One region of the Chitinibacter mangrovi genome, then DNA from elsewhere that is predicted to be linked to it. Evidence: predicted binding sites of a transcription regulator. Region 1 holds the regulator's gene; each other region holds the start of a gene.

Region 1 (4,566 bases):
GGGGTCGTAATAGGGGTTGGGTAGACAACGCGCGTCAAACACAAAATCGGCATCCAGCGGAATGCCGTGCTTAAAGCCAAATGATTCAAAAATCAGCGTCAGCTTGGCCTTATCCGAGACAATAAAATCACGGATCCACTGCCGCAACTTGGACGCAGCCATACCACTGGTATCAATACAATGCCCCATCTCCCGAATATCACCGAGTACTTCGCGCTCCATCCCAATGCATTCGCTCACAGTGAGCTGGCCATTGGACAGCGGGTGGCTACGGCGACTTTCGGAGTAGCGCTTGATGATGGTTTCATCATTGGCCTCCAGAAACAGCACGCGCACATCCACGTTCAGCTGCAGCAAGGCATCCAGATGTTCGGGCAGGCTGGTCAGGTTATGCGCACTACGGGCATCGACCGCAATCGCCACGCGCGGATAACCATCCAGATCCAGCATGGACACCGCTTGCGGCAACAAAGGCGCGGGCAGATTGTCGAGGCAGTAATAGCCCAGATCTTCCAGCGCCCGCAAAGCCACCGATTTGCCAGCGCCGGACAAACCAGATAACAGAACGACTTGCTGTGGAGTCGGCATTTATTCGCCCATTTCCATAAATTTCTGATGCCGTTCGATAAACTCGCGCGTCGAATCAATCCCGCGCAGCTGCAAAATATAATTGCGCACAGCCGATTCAACCAGCACCGCCAGATTACGCCCGGCGGCCACCGGAATCACCAGCTTGCGGATCGGTACATCCAGAATCGCCTGCGTGGCCGCCTGCATTTGCAAGCGATCGACTGGCGCGAGCGATTCGCCACCGGCTTTGGCCAGATGGATAATCAGCTTCAGGGTTTTTTTCGGGCGCACGGCGGTTTCGCCAAAGATGGTGCGGATATTCAAGACCCCGATCCCGCGCACTTCGAGAAAATCGCGCAACATCGGCGGGCAGCGCCCTTCCAGCGTCTCCGGGTTGGTCCGATAGACCTCGACCACATCATCGGCCACCAGACCGTGGCCGCGCGAAATCAGCTCCAGCGCCAGCTCGGATTTACCCATTGATGACTCACCAGTCAGCAAAACGCCGACCTCCAGCACATCCAGAAATACCCCATGCAGGTGTGTCGATACAGCCAGTGCCTTGCTTAGGTAGTAGCGCAATACCTCCATTAAATACGGAGACTGCTCCGGGCTGGTCAATAAGGGAACATGGTGCCTTTCGGCCGCGTCGCGCAGCGCATCAGGAACAACCTGCCCATTGGCCACGATCATCGCCGCCATTTCGCTGGCAAAAAGCTGATTGAGGCTATTGAGCTGTACATCAGGCGAGAGGCTGTTGACGTAGGCAATCTCGGCAATCCCCAGCACCTGAATCCGGTTCGGGTGAACAAAATTCAAATGGCCAACTAACGAGAGCGACGGTTTTTGCTCGCTGGCGTCATTCGAGAGCAGATTATTGGCCCCAGATTGACCCGCAACCCAGGTCAGGCGCAGTTTTTCGGCGTTATCAATAAATAATTGGCGGGCGGTAATCTGGGGCATACGATTCTCAAAAAAAAACTGCACCGATGAGATGCAGTCTTGATATTAACCAGCTAAGCAAACGGAGTCTAGCTCAATGCAGTTACGCAAAATCGGCGCCGTACGGCAGCCAGTTTGCGATGCGCTCCCACACCAGATGCGGCTCTGGCAAGGTATTGAGCTCTTCGCGCAATTGCTTGTCCGAAAAGAGTTGTGCCAGCTCGGACAGAATCTGCAAATGCAGATCAGTGGCATTGGCAGGCACCAGCAAGACAAAAATCAGCGACACCGGCTTGCCGTCGGGCGCATCAAACGGGATGGGTTCTTTCAGGCGGACAAAAGCACCCGTGGCTTCTTTCAGGCCTTTAATCCGGCCATGCGGAATTGCCACGCCCTGCCCCAAGCCGGTAGAACCGAGCTTTTCGCGGGCAAACAGGCTGTCAAAAATCACGCTGCGCGCAATGCCGTGGCTATTTTCAAACACAATGCCCACGTGCTCAAAAACGCGTTTTTTGCTACCAACGTCTAGATCGAGAAAAACATTGCTCGTTGGCAGAATTTTGGTAATCAGGCTCATGGTCTGTCTGTATTCCCTAGTGGACTGGGTATTGTACTTGCCTTGCTCAGAAACAAAAACGGGAACGACTCGCGGCGTTCCCGTTGTCTTGCTTACGCAACGAATTATTCTTCAATCACCGCTTGGTGTTTGATCGCTTCATTGCGATGAGAAGACATTTTTTCTTTGTGTTTGACCACCTGACGATCCAGCTTGTCCATCAGGACATCGATCGCGGCGTACAAATCTTCCTCAATCGCCTCAACGTGAATGTCTTTGCCGCTCACATGCACTGTGACCTCGGCTTTGTGCTGCAGTTTGTCTACCGTCAGAATCACAGACGCATCGATGACGTTGTCGAAATGACGGATTACGCGTTCGATTTTGCTGCTGACATACTCACGGATAGCTGGAGTAACTTCAAGATGATGACCGCTGATGTTGAGGTTCATATTATTGCTCCTTCGATTTATATCGCCCTGCTACAGGCTTTTGCGCTGACTGGCAGGCGCAATGTTCAGCGCCTCCCGATACTTGGCCACGGTGCGCCGCGCTACTGCGACACCTTGCCTTGCGAGTTCTTCAGTTATAGCACTATCCGATAGGGGTTTCTTCGGATTTTCCTGCGCTACCAGCTGTTTGATCAAAGCCTTGATCGATGTAGCCGAATTTTCGCCGCCGCTGTCGTTTTCAACATGGCTGCCGAAGAAGTATTTGTACTCCAAAACGCCGCGCGGTGTCAGCATAAATTTTTGCGTTGTCACACGAGAAATTGTCGATTCGTGTAATTCCAGCTCGTCAGCAATGTCACGCAAGACCATGGGCTTCATGGCTACTTCGCCATGCTCGAAGAAAGCTTGCTGTCGCGCGACGATCGCTTGGGCTACTCGCAAAATGGTACTGCCACGCTGTTCTATGCTTTTAATCAACCACCTAGCTTCCTGCAAAGCGCCAGCCATGCTCTCGCCAGCTTCACCCTGCAAGAGTCGCGCATACATTTCATTGACTTTAATTTTGGGCTGAGCGGCCTGATTCAAGCGTACAGTCCAGCGGCCACGCAACTTTTGCACCAGCACATCCGGCACCACATAACGTGTTGTATCCGCACCCCAGTTGGCTGCGGGCCGCGGATTAAGGCTGCGAATAATCTGCTGTGCCTGCCGTAACTGATCTTCATCACAATGGAACTGTTTTTTAATCCGTGCAAAGTCACGCACCGCCAACAATTCCAATCCTGCATCAATCAACTGGCGTGCCAATTCATACTCAGGCAAGTGCGGTGCGGACTTCAATTGCAAAAGCAGGCATTCGGACAAAGAACGCGTGCCGATTCCCAGTGGCTCCAGCTGCATCAGATACTGATGGGCGGTGCGCAGCTCATCAACTTCCAGTTCAAACTCCTGCACCAGCTCGTCGGGCAATTGCGCAAAGATCTCGTCCAGCTGCTGCGTCAGCAAACCATCCTCGTCCAGCGCTTCAATGAGCAAAGCGAGCAAAGCATGATCACGCGCCGACAAACCCAGCAGGCGTGCCTGCTGCAGCAAATGGTCGCGTAAAGTCACCTCGATGGCGACACGCAAGGTTGGGTCATGCTCATCGTCATCATCAAAAGAAGCCCCGCTTTTGACTTCGTCCCAGCGCAAACCATCCAGATCATCGCCCTGCTCGGCACTGGTTTCGGCAGTATCTGGTGCCTGCTCGGCTGCTTCAGGCTGATCAGCCGTGTCTTCACGTTCAAGCAAAGGGTTATCTGCGAGGTATTGTTCGATTTCCTGATTGAAATCGAGCGTAGACAGTTGCAGCAGCTTGATCGACTGCTGCAACTGGGGCGTGAGATTGAGCTGCTGCGACATGCGCAGCTGCAGTGATTGCTTCATAAATCCAGCGATAATATAAAAAACTACATGCGGAAATGCTCGCCCAGGTACACGCGGCGGACTTCTTCATTATTCACGATCTCGGCCGGTTTGCCAGCGGCCATCACGGCACCTTCCGAGATAATATAGGCGCGATCGCAAATCCCTAGGGTTTCACGCACATTGTGATCGGTAATCAACACACCGATACCGCGCTCTTTCAGAAAACCGATAATGCGCTGAATATCGATTACCGCGATAGGGTCAACGCCGGCAAAGGGCTCATCGAGCAAGACAAACTGCGGGTTGGACGCCAGAGCACGGGCAATTTCAACCCGACGGCGCTCGCCACCCGACAAGCTCATCGCGCTACTGTCGCGCAAATGTCCGACGTGCAGATCGTGCAATAACTCATCTAGCCGCTCGTCAATTTGCGCTTTGTCGTCATAGTGCAACTCCAGCACGGCTTTGATATTTTCGGCCACGGTCATTTTGCGAAAAATCGACGCTTCCTGCGGCAAATAGCCCAGCCCCAAGCGAGCACGTTTGTGGATGGGCTGGCGGCTGACATCGACACCATCGAGCTCAATCGAGCCCTGATCCATATTGACCAGCCCGACAATCATGTAAAAGCTGGTGGTT
Region 2 (4,566 bases), 550 kb from region 1:
CCAGCACGGGCGCGACATCAGGGCGCAGGCCAGTCCACACATGAAACGCCTCGGCTGCCTGCCCCACCAGCATGCCCAGACCATCAACGCGCTGCGTCACGCCCGCCTCGCGCACCTGAGCCAGAAACGGCGTTTCATCCTTGCCATACATCATGTCGTAAGCGAGGGCACCCGGCGCAAAGACTGAATCGGCAATCGGCAAGCGCTCGCCGCCAAGACTGGCGGAGGTGGCGTTGATGATCAGATCAAACTGGCCGGAAATCGCGGTGTATTCACAAGCTTGCAAAGGAATCGGCGTATTGCGTTGAAAATGCTCAATCAGATTTTGCGCCTTACTCAAGGTACGGTTCGCCAGCGTCAGACTTGCGGGGGGTTGCGCCAGCAAGGGGAGTATCACGCCACGCGCCGCGCCGCCTGCGCCCAGCAGCAAGATACGCCTACCCCGTATATCGGTATGGCGCAGGACATCGGCCACCAGACCTGCTCCGTCGGTATTGTCACCCAGCCAGCTACCATCGCTTTGCAGTTGCAAGGTATTGACCGCTCCTGCGGCTTGGGCTCGTTCGCTCAAAGTGCTTGCCAGACGAAAAGCTTCTTCTTTAAAAGGCACCGTTACATTCGCGCCACGCCCGCCTGCGGCGGCAAAGTCATTCACACTGACCGCAAAGCCATCCAGCGGCGCGAGCAGTCGCTCGTATGAAAAGCCCTCAACGACAGGATGACCCGCAAACTGCGCTGCAAATGCAGCGTGAATCTGGGGCGATTTGGAATGGGCAATCGGGTTGCCGATCACAACATAAGTTGCTTGGGTCATGGGTTAGATCGCGGCACAAATAAAAAGTGAGGCGTAGTTTACACTGCACGCCTCACGCCTTACACCTTTGCCGTCACAAATTAGCCTTGTTTCCATGGCAAGCCAGCGGCTTGCCAGCCGTTTTTGTGGCCGCGCTGCTCGTTTTCGTCCTTGTCGCCCTCAAAGCCTTCCAGAATATTCATCGCCGCGGCATAGCCATGCTGCGTGGCCAGAATGGCGGCATCGTGCGAGCGCGCACCAGAGCGGCACAAAAACATCACTACCGCTTCCGGGTCGACCTTGGTTTTAAGCTGCGTCAGGAAATTGGGATTACTGGCCATGCCCGGATACGATTTCCACTCAATCAGCTCGGCCTGCGGCACCACGCCCACCCATTGCCATTCCGCATGCGTGCGCACATCAACAATATGCACGGCAGGCAAAGACTGCACTAAAGCCCAGGCCTCGGCGGGCGTAACGGCACCGGCATAGGGCAAACCGGCGCTCTGGGCGCGGGCACGGGCGGTTTGGAGAATTTCATTGGCTTGACTCATACATCACCTTTCTATGGATTGACTCGCAAGCAGGGCTTGATCGGCCTCCATTCTATGGCGCGAGCAGCTGATGCGCCAAGCAATCAACACCACCCTGCAAGGACAAATGTGCCGACAAGGGCTACCAAGAGCACCGTGCAATTAAAATGCACCATAACAGTGCAAAAATCAGCTCAATGCACCACGATTTATCACCAACAAGAAGCATGCGCGAACGCAAATACTTGTGGCACAATAGCTGGTAGCTGTTTTACCGCTTGGCACGGTTTGTGCTTGTAGTAACGCCGTCCAGTGCGCAGCAGCGCACACGCAGCAAAATGACGCGCAACAGCGCACATGCAATATCCCATTTCCTGTTTTCACTTGTCCCAACTAGGAGCGACAACATGGCTGTAGCCGACGTTCTCAAGCTTATTAAAGATAACGACATCCGTTTCGTTGATCTGCGCTTCACCGACACCATCGGTAAAGAGCAACACGTAACTGTTCCTTCACACGTCGTTGATGAAGAATGGTTCGAAACTGGCCACGCATTCGATGGTTCATCGATCGCCGGCTGGAAAGGTATTCAAGCTTCAGACATGTTGCTGATGCCAGATGCATCAACTGCTAAAATCGACCCGTTCTTTGACGAACCAACTGTGTTCATCACTTGTGACGTTCTCGAGCCAGCAACTGGTAAAGGTTACGATCGTGACCCACGCTCTTTGGCTAAACGCGCTGAAGCCTACCTGAAAACTTCAGGCATTGGTGATACTGCATTCTTCGGTCCAGAGCCAGAATTCTTCATTTTCGACAACATCCGTTGGAACACTGACTTGTCAGGTACTTTCGTTAAGATCGGCTCTGACGAAGGCGCTTGGGCTACTGCTGACGAACCAGCAGGCGGCAACCTGGGTCACCGTCCACGCGTTAAAGGCGGCTACTTCCCAGTTCCTCCAGTAGACAGCCACCAAGACATCCGCGCAACGATGGTGATCGTGCTGGAAGAATTGGGCGTGCCAGTTGAAGTATTCCACCATGAAGTAGCGAATGCCGGTCAAAATGAGATCGGTACTAAATTCTCTACTTTGACTCAACGTGCTGACTGGACTCAGATCCTGAAATACGTTGTGCATAACGTGGCTCACCAGTACGGCAAAACTGCAACGTTCATGCCAAAACCAGTCGTTGGCGACAATGGCTCAGGCATGCACGTTCACCAGTCTATCTGGAAAGACGGCAAAAACTTGTTCGCAGGTAACGGCTACGCTGGCCTGTCTGAAACTGCCCTGTTCTACATCGGCGGTATCATCAAGCACGCTAAAGCACTGAACGCGATCACCAACCCAGGTACTAACTCGTACCGTCGTTTGGTTCCTCACTTCGAAGCGCCAGTTAAATTGGCTTACTCTGCGAAGAACCGTTCTGCTTCAATCCGTATTCCTCACGTTTCTAGCGACAAAGGTCGTCGTATCGAAGCGCGTTTCCCAGATCCATTGGCTAACCCATACCTGTGCTTCGCAGCATTGCTGATGGCCGGTTTGGATGGTATCCAGAACAAGATCCATCCAGGCGATCCAGCTGACAAGAACTTGTACGACTTGCCACCAGAAGAAGACAAACTGATCCCTACCGTTTGCGCGTCTCTGGACGAAGCACTGGCAGCACTCGATGCAGACCGCGAGTTCTTGACTCGTGGCGGCGTATTCACTGATGAGTGGATCGATAGCTACATCGAACTGAAAATGAACGACGTAACTCGTTCACGTATGAACGTGCACCCAGTTGAGTTCGATATGTACTATTCTCTGTAATCAACTTCAGCCTGCGCTTGCGCAGGCTGATTGATACACAAAACCCGCATCCAGCCTGGCTGGTGCGGGTTTTTTATTGCTCAGTGTTTCAGTTATTTATGGCCATTGGTGCACCATTCACCACCCGCCATGGCAGTGCGGGGTCGGGGGTACGGGTCATTAGTTGCAGGTGATGCTCAACGACGCTTTTCAGTATTTCCAGTTGCGCCTCCTCCTGCGCACAGAGGCGGAAACACAGCTGGTTTTCGCTGGCGGCCAGCTGCAACTCGCCAAAGTCAAAATAGGCCACGCCATGCTCGGCATCAAAATCGACGCGGATTTTGCGGGCAAAGTGTTTGCACAGCTTAAAGAGGTATTGCTTTGCAAGGCTTGTATCTACTTGGGTTTCAACCATTACCATATCTGGGTATCTCATTATTAAGCCCGAACCAATTGGTCGAGCACGAAAATCGGGCGGCCTTGCGAGCATTGCTCGACCCGGCCACTAATGTCATACACTTGCGCGAGCAAATCCGGCGTCAGCACTGCCAGCGGCGCACCATCGGCGGCGCATTGGCCGTGGTGCAGCACGATGATCCGGTCGCAGCAGCGCAGCGCCAGATTCAGGTCGTGCAGCGCCAGCAGTGCAATACTGTTGCGCTCGCGCACATCGCGGCGGATGGCTTCCACCAGCGCCAGCTGCCAGTGCAGATCGAGCGCGCTATTGGGCTCATCCAGCAGCATGAGCTCGGGCTGGCGAGCCAGCAATTGCGCCAGCGCCACCATCTGCCGCTGCCCGCCTGACAAGGTAGCGAGCGGGCGCATTGCCAGCGTACTGAGCTGCAATTGCGCCAGATAGCTGGCAATCCGCGCTTCAGCCTCGCGCCGGGGCAAACCCAAGGTCAGCAAGCCGCCCAGCAGCAGCTCGTACACCGTGAGTCCAGCTGCCTGCGGCAAGCTCTGTGGCAGCAAGGCGATACGGCGGCAGCGCTCGTCGTGTGATAGCGCGGCTATGGCCTGCCCGTGCAAGCTGATCTGCCCTTGCGCACGCAATAGCCCAGCAATGGCATGAATCAGCGTCGATTTGCCCGCGCCATTAGGGCCGATCAGCGCCGTCACGCTGCCGGGCGCTAAAGGCGCAAGACTCAAGCCGGGAATAACAGGGGTATTACCTCGCAATACCTTGATACTATTGATGTGCAGACTCATACTCTAGGCTCTCCGTTTCAAAATCAGCGCAATCAGCACCGGCACACCCACCAACGCGGTGACAATGCCAATCGGGATCAGCAGCCCCGGCACCAGCGTTTTGCTGGCAATCGACGCTAGCGAGAGCATCAGCGCGCCACATAGCATGCTGGCAGGCAGGAAAAAACGATGTTGCTCGCCCACCAGCAGGCGCGCGATATGTGGGCCAACCAGTCCGACAAAACCAATCGTGCCG
Region 3 (4,566 bases), 1.1 Mb from region 1:
AAACCAATGCAGCAGTCCGCAATATGGAATCAACGCTGGGTGCAGTACAAAGCGGCGTGGCATTATCGAATAATGCGGCCAGCAAGATTGTCGATATTCGCCAGAATATGAGCCAGGTGATGGAGAAAATGAGCGAAATCGCACACGCAACCAAAGAGCAGCAAGATGCGACCACAATGATGGCACAAAGCGCGGAAAACATTACCAATCAAATGCAGCAATCGGATGCCGCCCTGCACCGCGCCAATGATTCGGTGGCCCAGCTCAACCATCTGGCCGGATTCTTGCGCGAGATGTTTGGCCGCTTCAAAGTATAAGCAGGGTATATCCTTGTAGATCAATCTGGAATTGCACTACAGGGCAATACCCAATAAAAAGGCCGCAATTGCGGCCTTTTTGCTATTCGGAGTGGCTCAATCTTATCGCTGCTTTTGCGATTCACCCGCCCGGACAATTTTCAGGCAGTTGGTGCCACCCAGCATGCCGACCACATCACCGAAGGTAAATGCAATCAGATCACCCTGCTGCACAATGCCCCGGCGCAACATTTCCAGCTCGGCACGCACCAGCAGTGATTCGCGGTCTGTATTGTCGTGCGAAAGCATCACCGGCTCAACATCGCGGAACAAGGACAGACGGCTATAAGTTTCCGCCTCCGGCGTCAGCGCATAAATCGGCACACCGGAAATCACGCGCGACATCCACAGTGCGGACGACCCAGACTGGGTTAAAGCGGCAATCACTTTGACATTCAGGTGATTCGAGGCAAACAGCGCAGCCATCGAAATGGTCTGGTCAACGCGGGTATATTCGCCATCGAGCAAAGCCGCGTTGCTCACTTTATAATCTTGCGATTTTTCGGCCTCCAGACAGATTCTGGACATGGCCTCGACGGTTTCCACCGGATACTGCCCTGCCGCTGTTTCGGCAGACAGCATTACCGCATCGGTGCCATCGAGCACAGCATTGGCCACGTCAGAAACTTCAGCGCGGGTAGGCACCGGGCTGGCAATCATCGACTCCATCATCTGCGTGGCGGTGATCGTCAGTTTATTCATTCGGCGCGCGGCCTTGATCATGCGTTTTTGCAAGGCAGGCACCGCCGCATCACCGACTTCAACCGCCAGATCACCCCGCGCAACCATGATGCCATCAGACGCTTCCAGGATTTCGTCCAGATTGGCAATCGCCTCGGTGCGCTCGATCTTGGCAATCAGCAAGGCCTTACTGCCCGCTGCGCGCAACAAGGTACGCGCCATATACATATCGGCAGCGCTTTTTGGAAACGACACGGCGACATAATCGGCATGCAGTTTGGCCGCCACCTTGATGTCCTCCATATCCTTGCCCGTTAGCGCAGGCGCGGTCAGCCCCCCGCCTTGCCGATTGATGCCTTTATTATTCGACAGCGTACCGCCCATCAGCACCGTGGTATGCACTTTGCTACCTTCAACCGCATCGACAATCAGCTGGATTTTGCCATCATCAAGCAGCAGGATATTGCCAGCCTCAACATCATTAGGCAGTTCTTTGTAATCGAGCCCCACCGTATTCTGATCACCCAGCTCGCACGCGGCATCCAGGATAAAGCGCGCGCCTTTGACCAGCTCGATCTTGTTTTTTTTAAACTTGCCAACGCGGATTTTCGGGCCTTGCAGATCGACCATAATCGCAATCGGTCGCCCGGCTTTTTTAGCCTGCTCGCGCACCATCGCCGCACGGTCAATATGATCCTGCGCCGAGCCATGCGAGAAATTGAGGCGAACCATATTGACCCCCGCCTCGACCAGACGCGCCAGCATGGCCGCATCGTTGGATGCCGGGCCCAGGGTGGCAACAATTTTAGTGCTTCGTAGCATGAACAGCTCCTTTGATTGATTCGGCGGAAAATGCCCGAGATGCGCCAGCAAGATCAGCGCAGTACATCGCTTTATTGTGAACATATCTGGCTCAACCGGTCTGAGCCTGATCAATTTAAGCTAAATTGCCGCGAATATCCGGCCGGGTGTGGCTAAAACAGCAACAGAGGATGGGCCAAGCCAAGGAGCCGCCGCACAAGCGAAGCAGCCCGGAACCAAGACCGATAGACGCCGGGCCGCGAAAAACGTAGAATGCCGCTCGGTATTGTCCCCATAGCTCAACAGGATAGAGCACTTGCCTCCTAAGCGAAAGATCCCCGTTCGAGTCGGGGTGGGGATACCAGCAGGGCCTCGTAATGCTTCAAATTCCCGATGTTTTCCAACGATTTACTGCCGCGGCAGTGAGTTCAATTCCCCACCTTTAACTACCCAACGCAAAATCGAGCACAAATCACGCACCAACAAAGTGCAAACTTATTACACAACTCACCCTGCTTGCACCACGAAATAGCACTCACCCACCCCCATTAGAGCCTGAAAACCCTGCACGCACTGCATACGCACCAGCTTTGCGCATTGGCATGCTCTTTGCTAGCACTCGTGCCATAAAAACGATCACACACGAGAGCACACATGGACGCATTTCGCACCAGTACGGACGTACTGTTTATTTTATTGGGTGCCATTATGATTTTGGCGATGCACGCCGGCTTTGCTTTTCTGGAGTTGGGCACCGTGCGCAAGAAAAATCAGGTCAATGCGCTGGTCAAAATCTTGACCGACTTTGCCGTTTCGACCATCGCTTATTTCTTTATTGGCTATAGCGTCGCCTACGGCGTCAATCTGCTTGCGCCAGTGAGCGAGCTCAATCTCGCCAGCGGCTATGGCATGGTGAAGTTCTTCTTTCTGGTGACTTTTGCTGCGGCGATACCGGCGATTGTCTCGGGCGGGATTGCCGAGCGCGCCAAGTTTCACCCGCAAACCGCCGCCACCTTTATTCTGGTCGGGCTGGTTTATCCCTTTTTTGAAGGCATGATCTGGAATAACAACTTTGGCGTGCAGGACTGGATGAAAGCGAGCTTTGGCGCGACTTTCCATGATTTCGCAGGCTCGGTCGTTGTTCATGCCGTCGGCGGCTGGATTGGTCTGGCTGCCGTGCTCCATCTTGGTGCGCGTCGTGGTCGCTATAGCAAGGAAGGCCGTATCGCTGCGCATCCACCTTCAAGCATCCCGTTTCTGGCGCTCGGCGCGTGGATTCTGATCGTCGGCTGGTTTGGCTTTAACGTCATGAGCGCGCAAAAAATCGAAGGCATTTCGGGTCTGGTCGCGATGAACTCGCTGATGGCGATGGTCGGCGGCACGCTGGTTGCCACTTTCACCGGCAAGAACGACCCCGGCTTTATCCATAACGGCCCGCTCGCGGGTTTGGTCGCCGTGTGTGCGGGCTCGGACATCATGCACCCGCTCGGTGCGCTGATCGTTGGCGGTGCAGCGGGCGGCATGTTTGTTTATCTATTCACGATTACGCAGAATAAATGGAAAATCGACGACGTGCTTGGCGTCTGGCCGTTGCATGGCATCTGCGGTGCATGGGGGGGTATTGCTGCGGGTATCTTTGGTAGCGAGGCCTTGGGTGGTATGGGTGGGGTGAGTATCCTTGCGCAAATCGTCGGCACACTGATGGGCATCGTGATTGCGTTTGTTGGCGGCTACATCGTCTACGGCGTACTGAAAAAAACCGTCGGGATTCGTTTGTCTGACGAAGAGGAATTCAACGGCGCGGACTTGAGCATCCACCAGATTTCCGCCAGCCCCGAGCGTGAAACCAACTGGTAATCACCCAAGCATAAAAAAGCCGGCTTCGTCAGAAGGCCGGCTTTTTTTATCACTGCACAAGCGCAAAATCAGATCAATGATGATTGCTATGGTCTGCGCTGGCGTTGGCAGAAGCCCCCATTTCATAGCGCGCCTGCTCGGTGCGCCCGTCAGCGAAGGTAATACTGGCGAGCACTTTGGCCTTCTGCCCCAGTTTGCCGTTCAGTTTGCCTTTCAAGAGGTTGGGCGCAGCCGGGGTGAGCGTGATGTCCTGTTTTTTGCCGCCATCCAGAATGGTGAGCTTGCCTTTCACATCTTTGGATGGCTTGGCCACATTGGCATGATCGGTGATGTAAATGATCACATCCGAGCCTTTACTGACCAGCTCAAAATGATACCAGCCAGCCATTTTCAGCTGGCCGCCATTGGGGGCTTTCATCGCGGCCATCGTGGCATCGTCATGCGCGAATGCTGCGCCAGACAACAGGAAGGTCAAAATAAAGAGTGCTTTTTTCATGTCAGGTTCCTATCTAAAACATCAACGATTAAAAGAATTAAAACATCAAAAACTCGGTGCAATTGAACTTAAAACGCCTCCTGCGTCTTTTGCGCCAACAAATGCTCAAGCGGCTTTTTGCCGTACAACCAGAACATCAGCGGCGTGAGCAAAGTATCGAGCACGGTCGAGCTGATCAGCCCGCCAAAAATCACCACCGCCACCGGATGCAAAATCTCTTTGCCCGGCGCATCGGCGGCAAATAAGAGCGGCGTTAAAGCCAGCGCGGCCGTCAGCGCGGTCATCAGCACGGGTGTCAAACGTTCGAGCGAGCCACGTACAATCATCGCCTGGCCAAAGCTTTCGCCTTCAAATTTGCACAAATTAATGTAATGG

Evidence for each region. The regulator sigma-54, encoded in region 1, starts transcription at its own class of promoters, with help from an activator protein. The targets are predictions, from matches to a motif close to CTGGCACGCTTCATGCTT.
Region 2: a site for sigma-54 is predicted at 1,605-1,622, ahead of glnA (type I glutamate--ammonia ligase). Genes of this name have one in related genera too.
Region 3: a site for sigma-54 is predicted at 2,436-2,453, ahead of ABHF33_RS02690 (ammonium transporter). Genes of this name have one in related genera too.

The regions. Positions count from the first base shown of each region.
Region 1 covers NZ_CP157355.1:3,099,894-3,104,459, reverse strand. Annotated here, with positions in the region: gene rapZ (RNase adapter RapZ) at 1-588, opposite strand, end outside; gene hprK (HPr(Ser) kinase/phosphatase) at 589-1,533, opposite strand; gene ABHF33_RS14655 (PTS sugar transporter subunit IIA) at 1,616-2,089, opposite strand; gene hpf (ribosome hibernation-promoting factor, HPF/YfiA family) at 2,194-2,520, opposite strand; gene ABHF33_RS14645 (RNA polymerase factor sigma-54) at 2,551-3,945, opposite strand; gene lptB (LPS export ABC transporter ATP-binding protein) at 3,969-4,566, opposite strand, start outside.
Region 2 covers NZ_CP157355.1:62,791-67,356, forward strand. Annotated here, with positions in the region: gene aroE (shikimate dehydrogenase) at 1-814, opposite strand, end outside; gene ABHF33_RS00270 (rhodanese-like domain-containing protein) at 895-1,347, opposite strand; gene glnA (type I glutamate--ammonia ligase) at 1,734-3,143, shown strand; gene ABHF33_RS00280 (DUF2218 domain-containing protein) at 3,232-3,537, opposite strand; gene ABHF33_RS00285 (ABC transporter ATP-binding protein) at 3,561-4,331, opposite strand; gene ABHF33_RS00290 (FecCD family ABC transporter permease) at 4,335-4,566, opposite strand, start outside.
Region 3 covers NZ_CP157355.1:578,727-583,292, forward strand. Annotated here, with positions in the region: gene ABHF33_RS02675 (methyl-accepting chemotaxis protein) at 1-317, shown strand, start outside; gene pyk (pyruvate kinase) at 420-1,859, opposite strand; tRNA gene ABHF33_RS02685 (tRNA-Arg) at 2,127-2,202, shown strand; gene ABHF33_RS02690 (ammonium transporter) at 2,493-3,695, shown strand; gene ABHF33_RS02695 (hypothetical protein) at 3,769-4,191, opposite strand; gene ABHF33_RS02700 (efflux RND transporter permease subunit) at 4,260-4,566, opposite strand, start outside.